4 regions of the Glutamicibacter bergerei genome follow, and region 4 is predicted to be linked to each of the others. Evidence: riboswitches for the same ligand, from Rfam matches in the RefSeq annotation. Region 4 holds a riboswitch; each other region holds the start of a gene.
The links. Region 4 has a riboswitch for S-adenosylmethionine ahead of ACX5K5_RS01370 (ABC transporter substrate-binding protein). Riboswitches for the same ligand answer to the same signal wherever they lie in the genome.
Positions count from the first base shown of each region.

Region 1: it holds a riboswitch for S-adenosylmethionine, as region 4 does, so the genes downstream of both, ACX5K5_RS16315 (flavin reductase family protein) here and ACX5K5_RS01370 (ABC transporter substrate-binding protein) in region 4, are expected to answer to the same signal.
Region 2: it holds a riboswitch for S-adenosylmethionine, as region 4 does, so the genes downstream of both, ACX5K5_RS13415 (hypothetical protein) here and ACX5K5_RS01370 (ABC transporter substrate-binding protein) in region 4, are expected to answer to the same signal.
Region 3: it holds a riboswitch for S-adenosylmethionine, as region 4 does, so the genes downstream of both, ACX5K5_RS04150 (bifunctional o-acetylhomoserine/o-acetylserine sulfhydrylase) here and ACX5K5_RS01370 (ABC transporter substrate-binding protein) in region 4, are expected to answer to the same signal.

Region 1 covers NZ_CM137131.1:3,535,636-3,540,855, reverse strand. The annotation lists gene ACX5K5_RS16325 (acyl--CoA ligase family protein) at 1-113, opposite strand, end outside; gene ACX5K5_RS16320 (PQQ-dependent sugar dehydrogenase) at 272-1,375, opposite strand; SAM riboswitch class IV at 1,565-1,680, shown strand; gene ACX5K5_RS16315 (flavin reductase family protein) at 1,787-2,287, shown strand; gene dnaB (replicative DNA helicase) at 2,936-4,291, shown strand; gene ACX5K5_RS16305 (MFS transporter) at 4,595-5,220, shown strand, end outside.
Region 2 covers NZ_CM137131.1:2,887,304-2,892,523, reverse strand. The annotation lists gene ACX5K5_RS13430 (sarcosine oxidase subunit alpha family protein) at 1-163, shown strand, start outside; gene soxG (sarcosine oxidase subunit gamma family protein) at 156-776, shown strand; gene purU (formyltetrahydrofolate deformylase) at 904-1,764, shown strand; gene ACX5K5_RS13415 (hypothetical protein) at 1,853-2,365, opposite strand; SAM riboswitch class IV at 2,376-2,491, opposite strand; gene ACX5K5_RS13410 (GDSL-type esterase/lipase family protein) at 2,805-3,722, shown strand; gene ACX5K5_RS13405 (universal stress protein) at 3,934-4,425, shown strand; gene ACX5K5_RS13400 (mycothione reductase) at 4,487-5,220, shown strand, end outside.
Region 3 covers NZ_CM137131.1:889,215-894,434, reverse strand. The annotation lists gene ACX5K5_RS04160 (SGNH/GDSL hydrolase family protein) at 1-235, shown strand, start outside; gene metX (homoserine O-acetyltransferase MetX) at 328-1,473, opposite strand; gene ACX5K5_RS04150 (bifunctional o-acetylhomoserine/o-acetylserine sulfhydrylase) at 1,476-2,819, opposite strand; SAM riboswitch class IV at 2,912-3,029, opposite strand; gene ACX5K5_RS04145 (VOC family protein) at 3,204-3,848, shown strand; gene ACX5K5_RS04140 (GNAT family acetyltransferase) at 3,915-4,325, opposite strand; gene ACX5K5_RS04135 (CPBP family intramembrane glutamic endopeptidase) at 4,388-5,170, opposite strand; gene ACX5K5_RS04130 (hypothetical protein) at 5,206-5,220, shown strand, end outside.
Region 4 covers NZ_CM137131.1:287,484-292,703, forward strand. The annotation lists gene ACX5K5_RS01360 (methionine ABC transporter permease) at 1-659, shown strand, start outside; gene ACX5K5_RS01365 (MetQ/NlpA family ABC transporter substrate-binding protein) at 685-1,596, shown strand; SAM riboswitch class I at 1,890-1,981, shown strand; gene ACX5K5_RS01370 (ABC transporter substrate-binding protein) at 2,103-3,740, shown strand; gene ACX5K5_RS01375 (ABC transporter permease) at 3,752-4,708, shown strand; gene ACX5K5_RS01380 (ABC transporter permease) at 4,726-5,220, shown strand, end outside.

The DNA of each region.
Region 1 (5,220 bases), 340 kb from region 4:
CTGTAATTTCGTGAGCCGTGAATGATCGCGGTCTTGGATGGATAAACCTCGGCCGAACGCTGTAGGAAACGCAGAGGGGTGAGTTCCGAATGGTTTGCCTGAGTCATGACCATGTGCGCGACATCCTTCGATTCATCGTTGTGGTTTACTTCAATTTGCAGATGTGAGCTGAAGCACTTCCATCTAATATCGTGGCATGAACCGCAGGGTCAAACAAAGAAACGCAGTCTCATTGCGTCGAGTGGGCGAAATTCAGCGGTCAGTGACTATGTCACTGACTAAACTTTGCGGGAAAAATACCGAGAATCTTGTCATCAGATTCCTGCGCGGTACCGCGGCCATCGGTGTTATTGGTCAATACCCAAAGCTCTCCGGCAGCAGTGACCGCTGCGTCCCGAAACCTTCCGTAGCTGCCGGTGAAGGCTTCGGTGGAATCACTCGGTGAGTTCAAATCGATGATTCGCAACCGTTCACCACGCAAGTTAGCCACATAAAGTACGTCCTGGTGAATGCTCATGCCACTAGGGCTCGCAGACTCAGTGCTCCATTGCTGGAGCGGGTCAACGTAGTCAGCATTATTGGCGATACCTTCGGTGACCGGCCACCCGTAGTTAGCACCCGCTCTGATCAGGTTCAGCTCGTCCCAGCGGTTTTGCCCAAACTCGCTGGCGTACATGGTTCCATCGCTAGCCCAGGCGAGTCCCTGCGGATTACGATGACCGAAGCTAAACACCGGAGAATCGGGAAAAGGATTATCTTCCGGAACTTCACCGTTGATGGTTAGTCGCAAGATCTTTCCGCCGAAGCTGTCTAGGTCTTGGGCCAAAGATTCATTTCCGGCATCACCAACGGTTGCGTAGAGCATCAAATCTGGTCCGATGGCCAACCGTCCGCCATTGTGGATCGTTGCCGAAGGTAGCCCTGAAATAAGCGTTTGTGGATTTGTGAGGCTCAGATTTCCAGCCTCTCCAGTTACCTCAAAGCGCTGGATTCGATTCCCATCGGCGGCGGTCGAATAGGCGAACAGGTATGGCCGTTGATAAGCCAGCCCGAGCAGTCCACCCTCACCACCATGAACTACGTCGTTGAGTTTGCTAACTTGCCGCTGATTTCCTTCCGTGTCTATTTCCAATATTCGTCCAGAATCACGTTCTGAAACCAAGAGCGTACTCTCCGCGAAAACCATTGACCAGGGAGCATTTAGCTCATCGGCAACGATGCGGGGTTCGGCTGTTTGTGATGCAGAACCACTGTTGGAGACGTTGACTGGTGGTGCTGATGGCTGCGCAGTGCAGGCCGTTATGGAAACAGCGCAGGCCAGGGCAATACCGAGGTAAGCAGTGGTTTTACCGATGGCTACTGGTCCGGGACGCATGGGATCAGGCTAGCAACTTTGGTTTAATGCGCAAGGGAGTATTGGGATAAGTCTGAGCAGCGCTAAAAATGAATAATTTTCTGATTTGCCAACAAAAAATGGGTGCTCATCGAATTTCAGCTCGAATATTTCGATTTGCGAAGCGATTTGTTTGACGGTTACGCACGTTGCCCAATATCGTTTAATCAGAATCATGAGCGTCAGCAAAAGCCCTGGCTAGCTGGCCGGCAACCCTCTATACGGTAGCGGGGTGCTCCAGGTGAGGATTCGGTGTCGTGCAACACCGCACGATACAAGTACCGCACATCGAGGCGTAAAACCTTCGACGGCGGGCCAAAGTAAGCAGTAGGTGCTTTTGTCCTGTCGCCGACCGTCGCCGTACCGATGTGTATGAAGTAAAGGAAGCAAAGCATGTCTTTGAATCAAGAGCTTGACGCGCTGACGTTACGCAAAGTTTTCGCGCAGCACCCATCCGGAGTTGCCGCGCTTTGCGCCGATATCGACGGTGAGAAGACGGGAATTGTTGCCTCCTCGTTCACCGTGGGGGTCTCACTGGAACCCGCGTTAGTGATGTTTGCGGTGCAGAAAACCTCAAATACCTGGCCAAAGTTGCGCGGTGCTAACCGCATAGGTGTCTCAGTGCTCAGTGAGCGCAATGAAGGAGTCTGCGGGCAGATCGCATCGAAGAAGGGCGATCGGTTCCTCGGTATTAATACACACAGTAGCGCCGATGGTTCATTGTTCATTGAGGACTCCACACTATGGCTCGACACCTCAATTTATAGTGAGGTAGAAGCGGGAGATCACTGGGTGGTACTGCTAGAAGTTCATGGCCATAAGCTGGCCGAGCATCTTCCATCGATCTTCCATGATTCACGATTTCACTCGTTACCGGTCCCGGAATTCGTCTAAATAGCTTTTTCGCGCCGCCGGCCTCTTGATCAAGAGGCCGGCGGCGCGATGCTGTTTAAGCAGTAGGTCTCGAGTTGATGCCGGGACTCCGTGCGTCACAAGTCGACGCGGGCGACTTTGAGCTTAATTGTGGATTACTTCGCCCAAAGTTACGACTCAGTAGCTTATAGTCGCTGTGACTACCGACTTCTAAGACTGTTGATTATCCACAAAACTGTCCACATGCATGTGGACAGTGCGTGGATAAGTTCCATCATAAGGCGAAATACACCGTAATTCCGGACTTTATCCTGTGGATAACGTAAGTTGAGAAGATTGTCTCTACAAAGAAATAAACTTTCTATCCACAGGCGTCAAAATATATTTATACTAGTCAACTCATAGTTCAATGAGTTTAAGTGTGGTAATCCACAAGCTTCTCCCCAAGTCACGCACAGGGTCATCCACAGCGAGAGCATGCTTATCCACAGATCTTGTGGATAACCGAGTTTACGGCTATAGATAAGAGACCTAGTGTTGGCTTTGGGACTGATATATCCACAGGTACCGCTGACGCTATAGCGTCGGTCGGCAGTGACATGCTTGAGCGTTGCCATCGGGGCACAAGGGTATTTCCCAGAGGTTCAATAGGGGATGGAAGTGTCTGTTATGAGTGCGGAACCGGTCTACGAAAGTCAGGGTTCTGAGGCGGGTCGTACCCCGCCGCAGGATATTCCTGCCGAAATGTCGGTTCTCGGCGGCATGATGCTGTCTAAAGATGCCATCGCCGACGTGGTTGAGGTGTTGCGTGGAACAGATTTTTATCGTCCAGCCCACGAGTCAATCTTCGATGCAATTATCGATCTCTACGGTCGTGGTGAACCTGCCGATGCAGTGACCGTCTCGGATCTGCTCACCAAGCGCAGCGAAATCGCCCGCGTCGGTGGAGCTGCCTATCTGCACAATCTCATCCAACAGGTACCAACGGCCGCAAACGCCGGCTACTACGCTGAGATTGTCCGTGAGCGGGCGGTGCTTCGCCGTCTGGTGGATGCCGGAACACGTATCGTGCAGATGGGTTACTCGCCAGATGGCGAAGTTGACGCCATCGTGAATGAAGCCCAGGCTGAGGTCTACAAGGTTGCCGAAAACCGAAATAGTGAAGACTACGTACGCCTCTCGGACATCATCGAAGGAACAGTTGATGAAATCGAGAACGCCGCCAATGCCGGCGACGGAATTACCGGTGTGCCTACCGGATTCTACGAATTCGACGAGCTGACCCAAGGTTTGAAGGGCGGACAGATGATTATCATCGCGGCCCGTCCGGCAGTGGGTAAATCAACCTTTGCTCTGGATTTCGCCCGCTCGGCGGCCATTAAGAACAATATGGCTACCGTCTTCTTCTCCTTGGAAATGGGCCGCAATGAAATTGCGATGCGACTGCTCTCGGCGGAAGCGTCCATTCAGCTCCAGGACCTGCGTAAGGGTTCGGTAGAAGACGCGCAGTGGACCAAGATTGCCACCACCATGGGACGGCTGAACGAAGCGCCACTATTCATCGACGATTCGCCGAATATGTCCATGATGGAAATTCGTGCGAAATGCCGCCGGCTCAAGCAACGCAATGAGCTGCGCATGATCATCCTGGACTACCTCCAGCTGATGAGCTCCGGTAAGCGCGTGGAATCGCGTCAGCAGGAAGTCTCTGAGTTCTCACGTAACCTCAAGCTGCTGGCCAAGGAGCTAGACGTTCCGCTGGTTGCCCTGTCGCAGCTGAACCGTGGTTCCGAGCAACGTACCGACAAGAAGCCAATGATTTCGGACCTTCGTGAATCGGGTTCGATCGAGCAGGACGCCGACATGGTCATCTTGCTGCACCGTGATGACGTGTATGACAAGGAAAATCGTCCGGGTGAAGCCGACGTGATCATCGCTAAGCACCGTGCAGGTCCTACCAAGACCATCACCGTGGCCTTCCAAGGCCACTACTCGCGCTTCAGCAACATGCAAAACGATGGCTAAGAATTTGCCTTGAACCAAAGCAAAAATGTTGGGCTCGAGAAATCATGTAGATTTCTCGAGCCCAACATTTTAAGTTAGTAGCTAGCCTTCGCACGGATTGGGCAGGCTAGAAAAGGCTGAGTACCCCGCTGGAAAGAATTCCCGTGGCACCAACCATCACTGCAAGAGAAACCGCGGTGATTTTGACCATGCGGCGACGTGTATCTTCGTTAAGCATGCCTTCAGCTTACAAAGCAAAGCTGAATAAACACTAACCAAAGATGCCGAATCAGCGAGCATGGCATTCGATGAAAGAATGACGGTATGCCTTCGTCACCCACCCCACCCGCAAAAACTTCGGGTATCGAGTCGATCTACGACGCCAAATATTTAGCCACCACAGTGGGAATGTTTGTTTTAGTGTTCCTGGTGGCCTTTGAATCGATGGCTGTGACCACCGTGATGCCACTGGTTAGCGAATTATTAGACGGGCAACGCTACTTTGCGCTGGCCTTTGCCGCTCCCATGGCTAGTGCCATGCTTGGCATGGTTGCCGCCGGTGAAATATCGGATCGACGTGGTCCTAAAATCCCGCTCTATGCCTCGGTGAGTGTCTTTGTTATCGGCTTGTTGATCTGCGGGACGGCGAACACCATGCAGGTGTTGATTCTTGGAAGGATCTTGCAGGGGATTGGCGGGGGCGCAATTACTGTGGCCATCTATGTGTTGATCGCCAGAGCTTACCCAGCAATTCTCCATACAAAAATCTTTGCACTCTTCGCCACCGCGTGGGTGATCCCAGCTTTGGTTGGCCCGTGGATCGCGGGGCTCATTGCCACCTATATCCACTGGCGCGCGGTATTCCTTGGCGTTCTAGTATTTATTGCACTGGCCTTTATCGCTATCGTCCCCACCTTGCACCGGATGTCCACAGAACGTGATCCAAGCCT
Region 2 (5,220 bases), 990 kb from region 4:
CAACTCCCCGGCACTGGGCCGCACCTTTGGCCTGGCGCTAATCAAGAACGGGCGCAATCGCATCGGCGAAGTGCTCAAAACCCCATACGGCGGCCAGCTGGTCGACGTGGTGGTTTCAGAAACCGTCCTCTACGATCCGGAAGGCAGCCGCCGAGATGGCTAAGCACAGTGTTATCGAATCAACCACCGAGCTACGCCGCTCACCGGCAGCGCACCTCGATCAGCTCATGGCCGCGGCCACCGTCACCGGGCAACGCGCCGTCGCATTACGCGAGATTGCTTTCTCCACCCAGATCTCGCTGCGTGCGGTTCCGGGGAGCGCCGGCCATCAAGCTCTGGCACAGGCTACCGGTGTGGGCTTGCCGCAACAGGTCGGTCAAGTGTCCGGAGACGTGTCAGGCACCGCGGTGCTCTGGTTGGGGCCGGACGAATTTTCGGTCTTCAACGCCGCCGGTGAAGATCTGAGCCCCACCTTGGAAGCTGCCTTGGCTGAGCATGAAGGCCAAGTCACCGACCTGTCGGCAAACCGTACGGTGCTCGAGCTCACCGGTCAGGCAGCATCCTTGGTGCTTCGCAAGAGTTGCCCGGCAGACCTGCATCCACGCAGTTTTGCGGTCAACCAGGCGATCACCACCACGCTGGCTAACGTGCCCATCCTGCTCTGGCGCACCACCGAAAATGGTTGGTACCTGATGCCACGCGCCTCATTCACCGAGCATGTGGTGCATTGGTTGGTCGACGCAATGAACGAGTTTGCTTCGGAACCGGTAATCTAGCCACAGAACGATCACCACCTACCAAGTTCGCTTGGGAGAATGGCTGCAACCGTTGGGTCGGTCCAAACTGGACCGACCCAATAGTTGCCTGCACTAGGTTTCAAAGACGAACCACGGAAGGACCTTGATGGGCGACCAGATCCGACACATACTGACGTTGCAGTGCCCAGAGGGCATGGGCATCGCACACGATGTCACCGGCTTTTTAGTAGAACACGAACGCACCATCGTTGAACTGAAACAGTATGACGATATGTCCTCCCAACGCCTCTTCATGCGTGTGGACTTCTCCGGGGATGACGTCCCTGGCCTGCTGGAAAAGATGCGCGAAGAATTTGCGCCAATCGCCGCCGAGCGCCAGATGGATTGGCAGCTTCGTGAGCGCGGACAACGCACCAAAGTGCTCATCATGGTCTCTAAATTTGAGCACTGCCTCAACGACCTGTTGCACCGTGCGCACACCGGCTCGCTGCCTATCGACATTGTTGGTGTGGTCTCTAACCACCCTGATCACCGTTCGCTGGTGGAATGGCACAAGGTCCCCTTCCACCACATCCCGGTCACCAAGGACACCAAGCCTGCCGCCGAAGCGAAGCTGGAAGAGATCATCGAGAGGACCGGCACCGAACTGGTGGTGCTCGCGCGCTATATGCAGATCTTCTCCGATAAGCTATCCACCAAGCTTTCGGGACGCACCATTAATATCCACCACTCCTTCCTGCCTTCCTTTAAAGGAGCCAAGCCGTACCACCAGGCCTGGGACCGCGGGGTGAAGACCGTGGGAGCTACGGCGCACTATGTGAACGCAGATCTCGATGAGGGGCCGATTATCGCCCAGCAGGTCCAAGAGGTGGACCACACCTACACCGCCGAGGACTTGGTGATCGCCGGGCGCGATACCGAGGCCAAGGCGCTGTCCAATGCGGTGAAGTGGCACTGTGAGGGACGGGTGTTCCTCTGGGGCAACCGCACCGTGGTGCTGCGCTAAATACTGTTCAAAATTTGATGCCCGGCGCCAAGTGCCGGGCATCAAGTGTTGGGGTTAACGCCCTACTTAGTTGTTACTGGCCGCGTGATTACTGGTCGCGGCCGGCGCTGAGGAAACACCTCAAGGCTCGGGTTGGACCGACCTTCTGAACCAGATATGGAAAGTCGGCCCACTGTTCGGGGATCAGCTGTTGGCTGTCAGAACCCCACAGCCCGCCATCGATATTTAGAGTGCGCAACCGGTCATGCAGCGCGAACTCAGCGGTCAGATCCGACGCAGCTCGCAAGGCGGTGTCCACTGCGTCCGGTAGCAGCGAAAGAATCAAGGCAAATAATTCGGGGTTCACCCCAACTTTTTCCCACCGCTGCGCATAGTCGCGCCAGAGCTCAGGACGCAATGCAGAGGTCCCGTGAAGCAGTCCGCGACTGACACTGTTCAAGCCCATAAACTGGGAAAACTTATTATCGTAGAGCCCCGCCGGAGTGTAGTTGTGCTCTAGTAGCACCGCGGTCCACCGGCGTTCCCAGGCCAGCCTAGAATTTTTGGCTGCCAGCTCGGTTTGTGGCAACCCATACGCGTCAATTAGCTCGGAATGAGACATGGTGGTTCCTTTCATCAACTTGTCCTCGGATATTCACCGCGGACCGGTTCTTCCCCTGGGGCACCCCACTGATGGAGGAGGGTTGCCGCGTAGTCAGCCAGGTACTTAGGACTACGGCTCTTGAACCTGATAAACAGCATAAACCAGTGCACCGACACTTTAGCTTGACCAATATTTGTCGCATACATAGAACTCTGCATTGACCTTCACCGGCATGAATGTTCGGCGTAGAATATGGCAAACGTAGACACAGGGCTCAACCTGGTTGCGTGTGCGTCATCCGGTGCCGTATTTTGCCCGGTGGTAGCCCTAGATCGTGGGGATCAAGGGCTTCGGGAATTTGCCGTCAAAGTCGTAATCCTATGATGGTGGCCCGGCAGTACGGGCAATTTGCGCGGTGTTCCAGACACAGCGCACGCTGTAAACAGGGGACAATCCAATGAACGGCATCAAGAAGTCCAGATTATTGACGCTTATCGCCGCCGGCATCGCCAGTGCCGGCCTTCTGTTGGCAGGCATGGCACCGGCCACGGCACTTGCACCAACCACGCGAAGCAATAGTACCGTGGTGATCAACTACGTAAATTTGGGTGATTCGTATTCTGCCGGCTTTGGCTCGGGATCTATTAAGCCCGGTCCCTTCGACGGTTGTCTGCAAACCACCGGCCCGTCACACGTAACCAATATCGATCAGTTACCTGGCGTCAAACTCACCGCCGATGCGGCCTGCACAGGCTTTAACACTGCACAGATTGCTCAGGTCGCGGCCGGGGTAGCTCCACAACTGGCGGAAGCAGATCTGGTTACCCTCACCTTGGGTGGAAATAATTTGCAGTGGGGTGAAACCGTCGCAGCCTGTGCCGGTGGGAGCACCGCAGAGAAATGCCAGGGGATGCTGAAACTCGGCTACGCGTCCATGCCGGCACTGCGTGCGGATGTGCGATCCACACTCAAACAGATCGATGCGGCCACCGGCGCAAAGATCCTCGTGCTGGGCTATCCGCGGTTGTTCACCAGTTCTCACGGCGACCAGCCATTGATCACGGCCAAGAACGCACGGGCACTGAATAAGTTAGGGGACACGCTTAATCGAACTATCAAGGCTGCCACCAAAGGCACGGATAGCTCCTTCGTTTCGGTGACCGGAGCGTTTATGAACCATGGGGTGGGTGCCACCCAATCCTGGATCAGTTTTAATCTGGCTAACCTTGAAGACCCGTTCAACTTGCACCCAACCACCACCGGTTATCTCAACGGGTACTACCCAGCGGTCAAGCGCCACATTAACCTGAAAAAATTGGCGCATCACGACCGGTATCAGCACAAGCATTCACACTCGCGGCATCATCACGGCTAACTTCGAGCGCGAGCATGTTTGGGTTCCGGATAACTTGCGGGACCCCAACAGCGTGCCTTCCAGCCGGTTTAGCCTAGGCCAGTAAGGGAGCTCAAGACGTTTCTAGAATGTTGCAGACAACGCAGAAACTCCCTGTCATAATGGGTTTAACGACGAAAATTAGTCGTGAGTGAAGCCGAAGATCAACTCGGCCTGATCAGTGGGAGTACAGATGACCGAGCGTATTTTACTCGTTGGTGTTGAGCCTGGACAGTCGCCTTCGGTGCTAGAAGCCGTCATTGGACTGGCAGCGCCCACGGACACAAAAATCATGTGCATTTACGTAGATTCCGGACGATTTGTCACCGAGCGGCTACCCACCGGAGAAATCATCGCCGACACCACCTTCGACGGCGAAGAACAGATCCCACAGGATTTTCCGCCAGAGCTAGCCGCGCAACTCACCGCGTCCTTCGAAGGCCACAACGTGCATTGGGAAGCTCGCAGCGTCGCTGGAGATCCAGCCAAGGCATTGGCCCGCGTTGCCGAGCAGCTCGACGCCCAACTCATCGCCATCGGCACGCGGCGACCGGGGATACGTAGCCGCATGGAAGAGCTCATGGACGGGTCTATCGCGGTCGCGCTGAGCCACAAACAAAACCGTCCGGTCCTTGTGGTGCCGCAAAGCCCGCAACTATCTGACATCTCGGCCGAAGTGAAGTAACCTAGCTTCGCTTCGCGGCGAAAACTCGATCCAGCGTCTCGCGCTGAATTACGATGAGTCCATGACTTCGCACAACGTAGATCTCGCTATTATTGGCTCGGGTTCGGGCAACTCGCTGATTACCAATTACTGGGATGACAAGAAGGTGGCTATCGCCGAAGGCTCAACCTTCGGCGGTACCTGCCTGAACGTTGGATGTATCCCCACGAAGATGTTTGTTCGCCCGGCGCACCTGGCCCGTGGGGTGGAAGAGGCTGCACTTCTCGGCGTGAAAATGTCGGTAGAAAATGTTGACTGGCCAGCCATGCGTGATCGAATCTTTGGCCGAATTGACGCGATCTCCTCCGGCGGTGAGGACTACCGCGAACGGTTAGAAAACGTCGAACTCATCTCCCAGTACGTCACCTTAGGGCAAGACAATACGCTGACCGCTCAGGATGGCACGACGATCTCCGCCAAACAGCTCGTCATTGCCGCCGGCTCCCGCCCCAGCATGCCCAATATCGAAGGTATCGAACTTGACGCGGTGCACACCTCCGATAGCGTCATGCGTCTGGACAAACTGCCAGAGTCTTTGGTGATTATCGGTGGCGGTTACATTGCTTGCGAGTTTGCCGCCATGTTCTCCGGACTCGGCACCAAGGTCACCCAGCTGGTGCGCTCCGGAGCGTTGATGCGCCAGCTAGACACCGAAATTTCCGACGCCTACAACAAGGAAGCCGCCGCTCACTGGACGGTTCGTTATCACACCGAGGCGAAGGCTCTTCGTCAGGCAGATTCCGGTCTGGATGTGGT
Region 3 (5,220 bases), 600 kb from region 4:
CCACGAACGCGTCATGGACGCGCAATTAGAACACGCAACCCGAAGCTGGCGCGAAGCACGAATTGAAGACCTGCAATGGGCTCGCGAGTACTTTGGTCCGTGGATCCTGCGCAGGATTCGCCACCAGTCTTCCGGTGATGGAGTTAGCGCAAAAAGACCGCTTCCCACGCCCTTCGCCGTGCAGCCGCCGAATGCCTCGCTGGGTGCTGGAGATAGCGCTCCCGGACAAAAATAAAGACACAAAACAAATGGGACGTGGTTTGTTGCACCGATTACTGGTGCGACAATCCACGTCCCAAATGTATATGACTGCTTAGTTTTTAGCCCTTAGTCATCAAAGACTAGGGCGGTCAGTACCGGTCCAAGTTGCTTGGCGTCCGTCAGGAAACCGTCATGTCCAATCGGTGAATCGATGTAATGCACCGGCTTAGGCTTCGGCAACGAGGCGGCGAGCAGTTCAGACTGCGCCGGGAAGTACAACCGGTCGCTGTTGACCGCGGCGACCACCACATTCACCTTCTCCAGTCGAGCCAGCGCAACCGTGAGCGATTCGTAACCGCGCGCCACGTCATGGCTCATCAAAGCCTCGGTGAGCACCAGGTAGCTATTCGCGTCAAAACGATGAACCAGCTTGGTCGCCTGGTGATCAAGATAGCTTTCCACCTGGTATCGGCCGCGTGGGCCGCGTGTTGTAACAAACGGCTGTTCGCCGGTCTGCGCATTACGCGCAAACCGCGCTTCAAGCTCAGCCTCCGAACGATAGGTAATATGCGCCAGGCGTCGAGCCAGGCCCAATCCGGCATCCGGGCGCACTCCGTTGGCATAGTAGTCGCCCTGCGCAAAGTTGGGATCGAGGCGAATGGCCTCGGTCTGCACCTGCGCAAAAGCGATCTGTTCTGCCGTGGCTTGCGCCGTGGAGGCCATCACCACCACGTTCTTTACGCGTTGCGGGAATTCAACCGCCCATTCAAGGGCTCGTGCCCCACCCATGGAACCGCCGATGACCGTATGCCAGGAGTGCACCCCGAGCAGGTCGGCCAACCGCGCTTCGAGGCGCACGGAATCCTTGATGGTAATAAAGGGGAAGCGTGAACCCCAGGCGTTGCCGTGCTCATCTGGCGAACTAGGTCCGGTGGACCCATTGCAACCACCGATGATGTTGATGGCCACGACAAAATACTTGTCGGTATCAACAGTTAGCCCGGGGCCGACAAAATCTTCCCACCAGCCCGGGGTCTGCGAATCTCCGCGCGATACGTGCGCATCACCGGTCAACGCGTGCTTCACCAGCACCGCGTTGGTCCCCTCCGCGTTAAGCTGGCCCCATGTTTCGTAGGCCAACTCGATCTGCGGTAGGTAGCCACCGGTTTCGAAGGTGTACTCCCCCACGAACGCACGACGCAAAATGCCGTCTTGCCCGTCGGTAAGTTCCTGCGATGGCAGAGTTTCTTCGGTAGTCACTATGGATGCCATGCCTAAAGGGTTTCCTGCAATTCCTGGTGAGAGAGCTGCTTAGTGGCAGCAAAACCAAGTTGCAGATCAGCGAGAATATCCTTGATGTTTTCAAGTCCCACACTCAACCGAACGAGGCCCGGACGCACACCGGCGGCCAGACGTTCGTCTTCGGTCAATTGCGCGTGGGTGGTCGACGCCGGGTGGATGACGAGCGAACGAACGTCACCGAGGTTGGCCACATGTGAATGCAGCTCCAGCGCATCCACAAAAGCCTTGCCAGCTTCGAGTCCACCAGCAATATCGAAGGCAATAATCGCGCCGACACCCTTTGCCGAGTACTTCTGTCCGCGTTCAAACCACGGCGAGGAAGGCAGGCCAGCGTAAGCGACCTTTTCAACCTGCTCCTGGCTTTCAAGCCAGACGGCTACTTCCTTCGCGTTTTGCACGTGACGCTCGATACGCAGAGACAAAGTCTCCAGACCTTGAGCAATAAGGAAAGCATTAAACGGTGCGACAGCCGCGCCCAGATCGCGGAGCAACTGCACGCGAGCCTTCAGAATGTAGGCAAGATTGGCACCAAGGATGCCATCAACGCCCAGATCGCGGGCGAACACCAAACCGTTGTAGGACTCATCGGGGGTGTTGAAGTCCGGGAAACGTTCCGGATCCTTCGCAAAATCAAATTTGCCCGAGTCCACGATTACGCCGGCAATGGCGGTGCCGTGACCACCGAGGTACTTGGTGGCCGAGTGGATGACGATATCCGCGCCCCACTCGATGGGGCGGATCAGATATGGGGTTGCCAAGGTGTTATCAACCAGCAGTGGAACCCCGACCTCATGGGCAATCTGTGAGACTCCCTCGATGTCCAAAATGTCTTGGCGCGGGTTGGAGACGACTTCACCGAAGAAGGCCTTGGTATTTGGCTTCACCGCTGCACGCCACTGATCCAAGTTGTCTGGATCCGCCACGAAGGTGACCTCGATACCGAGCTTGCGCAGCGTGTGCTTGAGCAGGTTCTGCGTTCCACCGTAGAGGCTCGGGCTGGCCACCAAGTGGTCTCCAGACTGAGCCAAGTTGAGAATTGCGAGGGTGGTTGCTGCCTGCCCCGAGGCGACCAGCAGTGCGCCGACGCCGCCTTCAAGATCCGCGATACGGTTTTCGACCGCTTCCTGCGTTGGATTACCGATACGGGTGTAAATCGGCTCCAGCTCCTGCAGTGCGAAGCGAGCCGCGGCGCTCTCGGCGTTCGGGAAAACAAAAGACGTGGTTTGGAAAATCGGCAGGGCACGCGCACCGGTGACCGGATCTGGTTGCTGCCCGGAATGGATCTGGCGTGTTTCAAAAGACCAGTTGTTACTCATGGTTTCCTCCATATTGTTTGTCGACTATGGGGGTACACCACTCAAAAACACACCGACGGCAAATTCCTCGTCGAGGAGCTTTCGAAGGGGGTAACCCGCGCTTGTCCTCAACGCTTGGTGCGTCGAGGGCCAGGTCTTCACCCGGGGCACCCCACCGCGGCGGAGGGTTGCCGCCCAGTAAGCCGGGGCTTGTTACTGGGACTCATGACCTGACTCAAGTCTGCCCGATAGCCGAAGAATTTGGCAATATGAGATAGCTTAACGTGACTCAATCGGTCATATAGATCTTTAATGAAGAAATTTATGCAGACTGTTCGATCCCACCATTACCACTTAGGGTCGCCTAAGTCGAGACTGAGATCACATAGTGACATGATGGGGCACATGATGAGGCTAGATCACGTTAGTTACGCATGTGGCCCCGATGGGCTCATGCCAACCGCCGAAAGAATCTCCAAGGCTTTGGGCCTGGAATTCGTCAAGGGGGGCGTACATCCGCGTTTTGGAACGCGGAATGTAATTTTCCCGCTCAAGCACAACCAGTACCTAGAAGTTGTTGAAGTTCTAAACCACCCTTCCAGCGACAAAGCACCGTTTGGGCAGGCAGTACGAGCCCGCTCCGAGCTTGGCGGCGGCTGGATGGGATGGTGCGTTTCCGTTGAAGACCTCTCCAGCGCCGAAGAGCGGCTGGGACGTAAATCTGTTCCGGGAAACCGCAAGTTCCCAGACGGCCGCGAACTCACCTGGCAGCAAGTTGGAATCAAGGGGCTCATCGCTGATCCGCAGGTTCCGTATTTGCTTCGCTGGGACGCAGGAACGGAGGATTTGCACCCTTCGAAGGCTCTAGAGCCTGTAGGTGCGATTCAAAGCATCACTATCGCTGGTTCCCGCGACCGCGTCCTAGACTGGCTAGGCCAGCCAGAGAACGTCAATCTTGGCGCGGTGAGCATGGAATACGAAGCACCCAACGGCACTCCGGGCATCTTGTCGGTCACCTTTGAAACCGACAATGGTTTGGTCACGCTATAACAAAGAACGTCGAAATAAAGGGTAGGTGCGGACGGCAACGTCCTCGCCTACCCTTTGTCGTTCCAACTATCCAAGCCTTTTGCCTAGGACCACCACTTCTTGAGCTTCGTAGCCTAGCCGCTCGTAAAATCCGATCACATCAGTGTTCTCGGTACGCACCATGAGCTGTACTTTGGGCACCCCTTGTTCAGCAAGCCAACGCGACGCTGCCCCCATAATCTCCTGTCCAAACCCCTGGCCCTGCATGCCGGGTTGGACCGCCACGTAATATAGCCAGCCTCGGTGTCCGTCGAACCCAACCATGGCTGTAGCTACCAGTCTTTGCTCATGACGTCCCGCAAGAATCGTAGAGCTCTGATTCTCCAGTGTTTTACGTGCATCTGCCTCCGGATCATTCCATGGCCGCGTAAGCTCGACGCTCCGCCACAGGGCTGTTGCTTCGCCTATTTCGGTCAGTTTGAGTTCACTGATTTGCATAAGTAAAACGTACCGTTGAAAACGTCGTTTATTGCCATTGCGCAATGCTTGCCGTTGTGGGGTTAGCCTCCGATACCGATAGCGGGGCCGAAGAGCATGAACCCGACAAATCCCACTGCGTCCAACAAGAAGTGCGCGATCACCAACGGCATCACTCGCCCATATTTCTGGTAAATCCAACCGAAAATCACACCCATGGCTATGTTTCCCAGCATCGGGCCGACGCCTTGGTAGAGGTGGTAGCTACCGCGGATCAGCGCAGATCCGAGAATCAGCGTCCACGGTCCCAGGTTCAGCTTCTTACCGTAGGTAAACAGGAAACCGAGCATGATCACTTCTTCAAGCACCGCGTGGCGTACGGCAGAAAGCAGCAGCACCGGCACGCTCCACCAATAGTCACCAAGATTAGCCGTGGACAACGCGGTGGTTACTCCCAAGGCACGGCCTGCGGCATATACGCCCAGGGTTCCAAGGCCCATGGCAAGAAACAATCCGGCCCCAAGTAACAGATCTTTACCCGGACGGCGGAAGTCGAACCCTACATCCTTCACGCTTCGGCCCAGGGTGCGGTGCATCAAATACAGTGCGAGAAGAACCGGAATCAGTGCGAAGAAAATATCCAGCAACTGATAGGACAGGTCAAAGTATTCGCGCGTGTTTAACGGATTATTCATCGACGTGGTCTGGTCACGCAACGGCGCACGGCTCACCTTGTCGGCGAAACTAATCAGTGAATACACCGCGCTCTGCCCCAAAGACAGGGCTAGAACCAAGATGATCTCAAACCTGAGAGTTTTGCGGGTTGCTGTCTGCTCAATTTGTTCAGCGTTCACATTTTCGATCATAGGCTGATCTGACTGTGCGCGTGCTGAGGAGCCTCATGACTAACCTGCGA
Region 4 (5,220 bases):
ATACCCCGTGGAGTGAGCTGGGTTCCCTGATGCTCCCTGCCTACGCAGAGACCTGGGCCATGGTAGGAATCGTGATGGTCTTAGTGATCATTTTTGGCGGCATCATGGGACTGGCTCTGTTCAACACCGACAGGCGAGGCCTCTTCCCGCACACGCAGAGCCATGCCACATTGAGCTGGATCGTGAATATGGGCCGCTCGCTGCCCTTCCTAGTCTTGATGGCTGCCATTATTCCTTTCACCAAATGGATCACGGGAACTACCATCGGCATCTGGGCTGCCATTGTACCCATGACTATTGCGGGTATTCCATTCTTCGCCCGTTTAGTACAAAACGCGTTGAACGACCTGCCCAAGGAAAACCTTGCAGTCGGTTTGGTGACCGGTGGATCCCCGTTGCAAATCATTGGCTCCACTCAAGTACGCGAGGCGTTGCCAGCACTTGCCTCAGCGATCACACTGAACACCATCTCCATGGTCGAGTACTCGGCGATCGCCGGAACTATCGGAGCCGGTGGTATCGGATATCTTGCGGTGACCTACGGATACCAGCGTTTTGATATGAACGTCATGATTGCGACCATCCTCGCACTGATCGTGACCGTGCAAATAGTCCAATTCCTCGGCGACCGTATCGCCCGTGCGCTGGCACGCCCCTAAGCGCCCTCAAACAAACGAGAAGATCATGACAACTTCACCCAATGGCCACGTTCACGGCTTCACCCTTCGCAAAAACACCGCCAAGTTGCCCTGGACCATCGCCGCTTGCGCGACCATCGTGGCACTCGTACTTGGCGCACTTTTAGTACAGCAACGATCTACGCCCGCACTCGCAGCCAATCAGCCAAGCAAGACAAAGTTCAAGGTCCACTACGAACCAGCGATGGCCGGGGAAGAGCAGATACTGAAATACGTCGCCGAGAACATTGCACCGGACTACGGAATTGAAATTGAAGCCGTTGGGTTGCAGGATTCGATCCAGGCCAACCGCGCCGTGGCCGAGGGGCAATTCGATGCGACCATTTTTGAACACGAGTGGTACATGAAACAGTCTGCAGAGGCCGCCGGTGTTGATCTCACCGCAACCGTAGAGCTCTATCAGTGGGGCTTCGGGTTGTACTCCAGCCGGTATGGCTCGGTCGAGGAACTGCCCAAGGGGGCGACACTGCTACTTCCCAATGACGTCGCGAACCAGGGCCAGGCGCTCTGGCTGCTCGAACGCGAAGGTCTGCTCGGCCTGAACCCAGACATCGAACCACGCACTGCCAAAATGGCTGACGTGGTAGACAATCCGCATGAATTCAAGCTGAAGGAAGCGGAGCTGATGACCATGCCACGCATGCTTGACGACGTGGATGTCGCGATTGGTTATGTCTCACAGTTTGATGCCGGAAAAGTGGGTCGAGATAAAGGACTCCTGTTCCCTGAACCACCGAGGACTTTCGCCTCAAAGCTAATTTTTGGTACCAAATTCTCCAAGACCCCTGACGCTGCAAAACTGATTGAGGTCTTCTCCGACCCGCGGTTGCAGGAGTATCTGGAAAGCACGGAAGATCCCTTAGTGCACGGTGTACTGACTCCGGTATCGGCGAAGTAGCGTATCTGGCAACCAAGCCGAACTGAAAGGTCAGTTCGAACTATCTCGGTTCGAACTGACCTTAACTTTTAAGATTTTTCAGCTGAAATTAACGCGCAGTTTTGGAGTACCGTCAAGGAATAATTTGTAACAGCGTCACGAAGTGACTTATGACGAGATCTTGAGAAGAATGTGACGCGTTTTTCCGTGTCGAGCAGCTCGCAGATGGCTTCGTGACGCGTATATGACGTCATGGTTGGTCACACCATAGCCCCGGGCACAGACTTGAATTATTCGGAAAACACACCGAATGCTAACCATCCAGAGCGACTGAGAGACCTGGCTCGTTGACGTCGCAGCAACCGTCCTTTAGCAGGAGCGGTGCTAAGGCCAGGACCGATGGAGATTGCTAGATTTCGCAACGGTCCACACAGGGGAGAAGTCTGTCTTTTCCCTTCCCGCAACCTTGCGGTAGGGCCAGGATCTAGGCGTAATCCTCGGGAACTTACCGAGAGGAACACCAGAAAATGCGCAATAAGAACCTTGGTCTTAAGACCGTGGCGTTGCTGGCAGCAGTTGGATTAACGTTGACAGCCTGTGACGGAAGCAACGCAACGGGTCAAAGCTCCGATCCTACGACGGCCGCAGGTAGCGGAACGCCGGTGGAAGGCGGAACCTTTACCTTCGCGGAAGTCACCCCGATCAATAACTGGCAGACCCAGGCCGCACGATTCTATGAGAAGGCCAATGTGCTCAACTCGGTACTGGACCGGTTGACCTACTTTGACGTTGAATCCGGGAAAGTTGTGGGCTGGATTGCCTCGGACTTCACCGCGAATAAGACGCAAACGGAATTCACCTTTACTATCCGCGACGGTGTAACTTTTTCGGACGGCACGGACCTAGACGCCAAAGCAGTGCAAAAGAACCTAGATGCCCTGGGCTTAGGCATTAAATCGGCACAGATTCAGCCCAACGTAGATTTCGCCGCTTACAAAAGCTCCGAAGTTGTAGACAAGAACAAGGTCAAGGTGACGCTGAAGCGCCCGGATGCTAACTTCCTCCGTGCGACGTCTTCGGTCACTGCCGGGCTAGTCTCCCCGGAGACCCTGAAGCTGGATAACGCAGGACAAACAGCGATCGCGAAAATTGTTGGTTCCGGCCCGTTTGTCTTTGAATCCGAAAAAGCCGATGAAGAAGTTGTTTTTACCAGCCGGGATGATTACGCCTGGGCGCCAGAAACCGCAGCAAACCAGGCAGATGCCTACCTGGAAAAGTTGGTGATCAAATACCTGCCCGAGGTGGCCCACCGTGCTGGTGCCGCGCAATCAGGCCAGGTTGATCTGGTCCGCGGGCTGCAACCGGTAGACGAGGATGTGCTCAGCGCTGGCGGTGGCCAGGTATTGGCCGCGCAGGGCGTCGATCTGACAACTAATCACGCAGCGATACGCATCGGCTCAGGCAAGCTGGATGACCCGAAGGTGCGCCAGGCATTGCAGGTAGGTATCGACCGGCAGGCGTTGAAGGACACGGTGCTTTCTGACAGCTATGTCCTCGCCGGTTCGATCCTCAACCATCAGGCTCCAGGTTTTGTGGACCTTTCCGCAGAGCTTGGCTATGACCCGGAAAAATCCAAGTTGTTGCTCGAGGAGGCTGGCTGGAAGGTGGGTACGGATGGGATCCGTGAAAAGGACGGCAAGAAACTTGAAATCACAGTAGCCAGCTCGAATAACTCTGTGGTCATTAAGCCTGCTTTTGAACTGATTGAGCAGCAGTGGCGCCAGATCGGTGTTCAGCTGGTGAACCGTGCTGCAGATAATTCTTTCCTCACTAACGCCATGGTCGATGACCAGATCGAATTCTTCGGAACCAGGCAGTTTGCCTACGGAGGCCTGGGCCCGGTTTATGCACCGGCCACTAACAACCAGACCCTCAATGCAGACAAAGAACTGAACGACCTGTTCACCCGTGAGCAGGCGGCGACCACCGAGGAAGAACACCTGAAACTCGTGGAAGAAGAACAGCGTGAGCTGGTACTCGACAAGGCGCTGACCCTCGTGCTGTGGGATGAAGTGCAGGTATACGGCGCCAATAAGGACGCACATATCGACTTCACTTCCGGCACCGCACCAATCTTCCAGGGTGCTTGGAAGAGCAACGGTTAAGGAAACACATCATGGGTGGATACATTGCTAAACGCATAGGGCAGGCACTACTGGTGATTTTGTTGGCCTACACCGCAGTATTTCTGGCGGTGCAGGCATTGCCGAACGACCCGGTGACAATCTTCCTTTCCGCAGACTCCTCTGCCGATCCGGCCACCATCGCACAGATGAAGGCCTACTACGGATATGACCAGCCGCTGATCGTTCAGTATCTCAATCAGCTTGGCGGGCTATTCACCGGGGACTTGGGGTATTCGTTGTCCTCGGGGTCGGCGGTATCCACCCGCATCGGTGAGGTCATCGGCTCTACGTTGATCCTCGCCGGTAGCGCCTTCGCATTGGCCATTGTGCTCGCGGTGCTCTTGACCGCGGCAGCTAGCCTGTCGCGCAACAACACAGTGCGCAAAGCGTTGCTCAACTTGCCACCGTTGATGATTTCGATTCCCGTGTTCTGGCTTGGGTTGGTGCTGTTGCAGATCCTCGCTGTTCAGCTCGGTGTGATGTCCTTATTCCCCGACGGCTCATTGCTCGCGTTGGCGGTGCCGATCATCGTCTTAGCAATTCACCTCAGCGCACCCATAGCGCAGGTGCTGATCAAAAGCGTGCAGGAAGTGAACCGGCAGCCATTCGTTGATGTGCTGCGAGCTAAGGGAGCCAGTGAATCCTGGATCTTCTACCGCCACACCCTGAAAAATGCGGCACCTTCGGCTCTATCCATTGCGGGTATTACGGTCGGCACGCTGCTGGCTGGATCGGTTATCACCGAGACCGTCTTCGCCCGTGCCGGTTTGGGGCAGTTGGTGTTGCAAGCGGTCACCGTACAAGATATTCCGTTGGTGCAAGGGCTGGTCTTGCTCACGGCTGCGGCATTCACCGTGGTGAACCTGCTCGTTGACCTGATTCATCCGAAGCTTGATCCACGCATCATTACCGCCCACGCGGGTTCGCCCCGCGCACTAGTTGTCTAAGGGATGAGGAAACGATCATGAGTCTATTGACCGAACGCACTAACAACGATGTGACCGTGAGTTCCACAGCCACGGCGCCACAACGCCCAGAGCCAACACCGACAACCCGGAGCAAGGTGCGCGCGTGGTTGGGCGCTTGGTGGGTGCTCATTCCACTTGCGGTCCTCGTGGCGTGGGCGTTGCTGCCTGGCCTGTTCACCGGCGCGGACCCGATTACCGGTGTTCCACAGGAGAAACTCTCGGCGCCCTCGACGGCACACCCGTTCGGTACCGATCATCTGGGACGTGACGTTTACGCCCGTGTGGTTCACGGAACCAGCCAAACACTGATGACGGCCGGCCTTGCCTGTCTCATCGGTAGTGTGGTCGGTAGCTTACTTGGCCTGTTGGCGGCCACCGCCGGACGTTTTGCAGACTCGGTGGCGATGCGCTTTGTCGACGTCGTGCTGGCGATTCCGGCGTTTTTGATTGCACTGATTCTTGTTACCGCAACCGAACCCGGCCCCTTCTCG